DNA from 2 places in the Micromonospora sp. NBRC 101691 genome. Region 2 is predicted to be linked to the other one. Evidence: riboswitches for the same ligand, from Rfam matches in the RefSeq annotation. Region 2 holds a riboswitch; the other holds the start of a gene.
What was found. Region 2 has a riboswitch for ZMP and ZTP ahead of QSK20_RS09300 (glycine hydroxymethyltransferase). Riboswitches for the same ligand answer to the same signal wherever they lie in the genome.
Positions count from the first base shown of each region.

Region 1: linked by a shared signal. The riboswitch ahead of QSK20_RS27470 (bifunctional 5,10-methylenetetrahydrofolate dehydrogenase/5,10-methenyltetrahydrofolate cyclohydrolase) and the one ahead of QSK20_RS09300 (glycine hydroxymethyltransferase) in region 2 are both predicted to bind ZMP and ZTP.

Region 1 covers NZ_BSTB01000023.1:42,402-44,774, reverse strand. The annotation lists gene QSK20_RS27480 (TFIIB-type zinc ribbon-containing protein) at 1-235, shown strand, start outside; gene QSK20_RS27475 (maleylpyruvate isomerase N-terminal domain-containing protein) at 434-1,111, shown strand; ZMP/ZTP riboswitch at 1,159-1,243, shown strand; gene QSK20_RS27470 (bifunctional 5,10-methylenetetrahydrofolate dehydrogenase/5,10-methenyltetrahydrofolate cyclohydrolase) at 1,266-2,126, shown strand; gene QSK20_RS27465 (replicative DNA helicase) at 2,154-2,373, opposite strand, start outside.
Region 2 covers NZ_BSTB01000004.1:109,724-112,096, reverse strand. The annotation lists gene QSK20_RS09300 (glycine hydroxymethyltransferase) at 1-963, opposite strand, end outside; ZMP/ZTP riboswitch at 981-1,070, opposite strand; gene QSK20_RS09295 (metallophosphoesterase family protein) at 1,201-2,076, shown strand; gene QSK20_RS09290 (hemerythrin domain-containing protein) at 2,095-2,373, opposite strand, start outside.

The DNA of each region.
Region 1 (2,373 bases), on a different contig from region 2:
CCCGGGGCACGCCCCCGGCCAGCCGGGCGGCTACGCACCCCCGCCGCCCCCGCCGCCCGGCGCCGCACCGCACCAGCCCGGCTACGGCACCGTGCCCCCACCCCCGCCCCCGCCGCCGGGCTACCCGGCCGCGCCCGCACCCGCCTACGGCAGCCACGGCCACCAGCACCACGGCTACCACGGGCACTACCGCCGTAAGAAGCAGCACGGCTTCCTCGGCGACTTCTTCGGCTGATCCACGCGGCGCTCAGCCGCCGGCCCGGCCGGCGGCTGAGCCGCCCGACGGTCCCCGGACCGACCCACCCGGTGCTCCGTGGGCCCACCCACCCGGTGCCCGGTGAGCCGACACGAACCGTCGCGACCGGACCGGCTCCCACCGGTCCGGTCGCCCGTCACCCGGCGGAACCCCACCAGCCGTGCGACGCTCGGCACCATGACCGAGTTCCGGCAGCACGAAGCGCTCGCCGAGGCGTACACGGGCATCACCGCCATCGTCGGCGACCTCGACGACCACGACCTGCAACGACCCACCCGCTGCCGGGGCTGGCTCGTCGCCGACCTGCTCCACCACCTGCTCGCCGACGCCCAACGCGCGCTGGTCGCCCTGGCCAGCCCCACCCACGGCCCAGCCGACGTCGACGACGTCACCTACTGGCGCTCCTTCCCGGCCGGCGACGCCGACTCCGCCCGCCACGCCTGGTGGGCCCGCCGGTCCGCCGTCGCCTTCGACCGTCCCACCGGAGTCGTCCGGCTCTGGACCGAGACCGCCCCGGCCGCCGTCCGCGCGGCGACCGCCGCCGACCCGGACCAGTTGGTGGGCACCCAGGGACACGTACTCCGGGTCGCCGACCTGCTCGCCACCCTGACCACCGAGGCGGCGGTGCACCACCTCGACCTCACCGTCGACCTGCCCGACGCGCCAGGACCGGGACCGCTGGCCCGTACCGTGGCGGTGACGACGATGGACGGCCTGCTCAGCGACGACGCGGTCCGGCCCGCCGGCTGGACCGACGAGGAGCACCTACTGAAGGTGACCGGCCGGCTCCCGCTCACCCACGCCGACCGGAGCGAACTGGGCGAGGTCGCCGGCTGGTTCCCCCTACTGGGCTGAACGGAAGCCGCGCTCCCGCGCCGGCCCGGTGCCGACGACTACACTGTGGACCGGGCCGTTACTGGCGTTGAGGTGGAGCACCACCGGGGAGCGGCCCGACGACCGTCGATGCCGTACGCCTGGGCGCCCCTTCCACAAGGCTCAGGAGTGCCCCATGGCCCAGACGCCCCCGGCCCGGCTGATGGACGGCCGTGACCTCGCCCGGCGCATCGTCGACACCAGTTCCGCCAGCGCCACCGAGCTGCGGCGGCGCACCGGCACCGCCCCGTGCCTGGCGACCGTGCTGGTCGGCGACGACCCGGCCTCCGCCACCTACGTCCGGATGAAACGCAACCGCTGCGCACAGGCCGGAATCCGCTCCCGCCACGTCGCCCTGCCCGCCTCGACCACCACGGACGAACTCGTCGGGACGATCGCCGCCCTGTCCCGCGACCCCGAGGTGCACGGCATCCTGCTCCAGCACCCGGTCGGGGAGCACATCGACGAACGCACCGCCTTCGAGGCCATCGCCCCGGAGAAGGACGTCGACGGCGTCACCATGCGCTCCTTCGCCGCGATGGGGTTCGGGCTGCCCGGCTTCGTCTCCTGCACGCCCGGCGGCATCCTGCGGCTGCTCGACGAGTACCGGGTCGACCTGGCCGGCAAGCACGCCGTGGTGGTGGGTCGAAGCCCCATCCTGGGTCGACCGGCCGGGCTGCTCCTGCTCGGGCGAAACGCCACGGTCACCTACTGCCACTCCCGTACGGCCGACCTCTCCGCGATCACCCGCGAGGCCGACGTCCTGGTCGCGGCCGTCGGCCGACCGCGCCTGATCACCGGTGCGGACATCAAGCCGGGCGCGGTGGTGGTCGACGCCGGCTACCACCCGGGCAACGTCGGTGACGTCGACTTCGCGTCCGCCCGTGAGCGGGCCAGCCTGATCACCCCGGTTCCGGGCGGGGTCGGACCGATGACCATCGCGGTCCTGCTGGCCCAGACGGTGGAGGCGGCGACACGCCAACTCGGCGTCGGCTGAGGCGGAATCGCAGAACGGGAACGACGGTCAGACGATCGCCATGTCGACGAACCGCGACAGGTGCAGTTGCGCGGCCACGGTAACGGTGTCGGTTGGTCCATTCCGATGCTTGGCAACAATGAAATCCGCCTCCCCGGCCCGGGGCGACTCCTTGTCGTAGTAGTCGTCCCGATGCAGAAGGATGACAACGTCCGCATCCTGCTCGATCGAGTTATGCGTGGCGATTCCGTTGGCGATGAAGTTGTGG
Region 2 (2,373 bases):
GGCCTCGGCCAGGGCGACCGCCTTGGCGGCCATCACGTGCGGCAGCGGGCCACCGAGCACCATCGGGCAGCCCCGGTCCACCTGGTCGGCCAGCTCCGGGCCGCAGAGCACCATGCCGCCACGCGGTCCGCGCAGCGACTTGTGGGTGGTGGTGGTGACGATGTGCGCGTGCGGCACCGGGTCGAAGTCGCCGGTGAAGACCTTGCCGGCGACCAGCCCGGCGAAGTGCGCCATGTCCACCATGAAGGTGGCGCCCACCTCGTCGGCGATCTCCCGCAGGATCCGGAAGTTGACCTTCCGGGGGTACGCGGAGTAACCGCCGACCAGGATCAGCGGCTTGAACTCCCGGGCCGCCTCGGCGACCTTGTCGTAGTCGACCAGCCCGGTGGTCGGGTCGGTGCCGTAGCTGCGCTGGTCGAACATCTTGCCGGAGATGTTCGGTCGGAACCCGTGGGTGAGGTGACCGCCGGCGTCCAGCGACATGCCGAGCATCCGCTGGTTGCCCAGCTCGCGGCGGAGCGCGAACCAGTCGGCCTCGGTCAGGTCGTTGACGTGCCGGGCCTGCGCCCGCTTCAGCGCCGGGGCCTCGACCCGGTCGGCCAGGACCGCCCAGAAGGCGACCAGGTTGGCGTCGATGCCGGAGTGCGGCTGCACGTACGCGTGCGCGGCCCCGAACAGCTCCCGGGCGTGCTCGGCGGCGAGCGCCTCGACGGTGTCGACGTTCTGGCAGCCGGCGTAGAACCGGCGGCCCACGGTGCCCTCGGCGTACTTGTCGCTGAACCAGTTGCCCATCGCCAGGAGGGTGGCCGGGGAGGCGTAGTTCTCGCTGGCGATGAGCTTCAGCGACTCCCGCTGGTCGGCCAGCTCGGCTCCGATGGCGTCGGCGACCCGGGGCTCGACGGCGCGGATCGCCTCAAGGGCGCTGCGGAAAGCGGTGGACTCGGCGTTCGGCGACGACGGCATGCGACCTCCAGTACGGTGCGGAAGGCCCAGGCGCTCGGCGTGCGTCCTCATGACGGGGCCGCTTCCCGATGGTGCTCCATCCCCACGCGCCAGTCACGGCCCACCGGCGATCCTACCGGGTCGGGTGGCCGGCCTCCGGTGAGCCTCCGCCGGGGCTGGAGCGGGGCGCGAGCGCGCAGCCGCCGTGGCCGTGCGCGGGGGCGCTGGCCCGGCGGAGGTGTCCGTAAGATCGTCGTCATGGTGGGGGAGGGCGGCGGCAGCCTGGTCGCGATCAGTGATCTGCACGTCGGATACGCGGACAACCGCCGGATCGTCGACGAGCTGCGGCCGGAGTCGCCGGAGGACTGGCTCCTGGTCGCCGGGGACGTCGGCGAGACGGTGTCGCACATCGAACGGACGCTCGGCCAGCTGCGCGAGCGGTTCGCCAAGGTGGTCTGGGTGCCCGGGAACCACGAGCTCTGGACCCCGGCCACCGATCCGGTGACGTTGCGGGGCGAGGAGCGCTACCGGCACGTGGTCGACCTGTGCCGCCGGCTCGACGTGGTCACCCCGGAGGACCCGTACGAGATCTGGCGCGGCCCGGACGGGCCGGTGCGGATCGTGCCGCTGTTCCTCGGGTACGACTACACCTTCCTCCCCGACGGCATGGACCGGGAGGAGGCGCTGGCCGAGGCGCACCGTACCGGGATCGTCTGCACCGACGAGTACCTGCTCCACCCCGACCCGCATCCGAGCCGGCAGGCGTGGTGCGCGGCGCGGCTGGCGCAGACCCGGGCCCGCCTCGACGCGCTCGACGAGATGCCGACCGTGCTGGTCAACCACTATCCGCTGGTGCGGGAGCCGACCCGGATCCTGCGGTACCCGATCTTCGCCCAGTGGTGCGGCACGACCGCCACCGCCGACTGGCACCTGCGTTACCGGGCCGCCGTGGTCGTCTACGGTCACCTGCACATTCCGCGCACCAGCGTGCACGACGGGGTGCGGTTCGAGGAGGTCTCGGTGGGCTACCCGCGCGAGTGGAAGCGCCGGCCGAACCCACCACGGCTGCGCCGGATCCTGCCGACGCCGCCCGGTGAGCTGCCGGAGTGGCCGGCGATCCAGCCGCTCCGGTAGCCGGGCCGGGGGTCGGGCTCAGGCCGTCACCGCGTCGAGCGCCTTCTTCAGCGCCTTCGGCGCGGTCGGGGTGCGCGGCGCGTCCGGGCGCAGCGCGAGCATCCGCTCACCGATCTCCTGCAACTGCTTGCGGCCGAGCGCCTCGCGCACCTTGGGGAACCACTCCTGCTCCTCCTCCTCGACGTGGTGCGTCACGTTCTCGATCAGCACCGTGGTCTTGGCGACGAAGCGTTCGTCGTCGGCGTCCATGGTGGCCAGCTCGGCGCAGAGCACGTCGGCGACGTGGTGTTCCTCGTA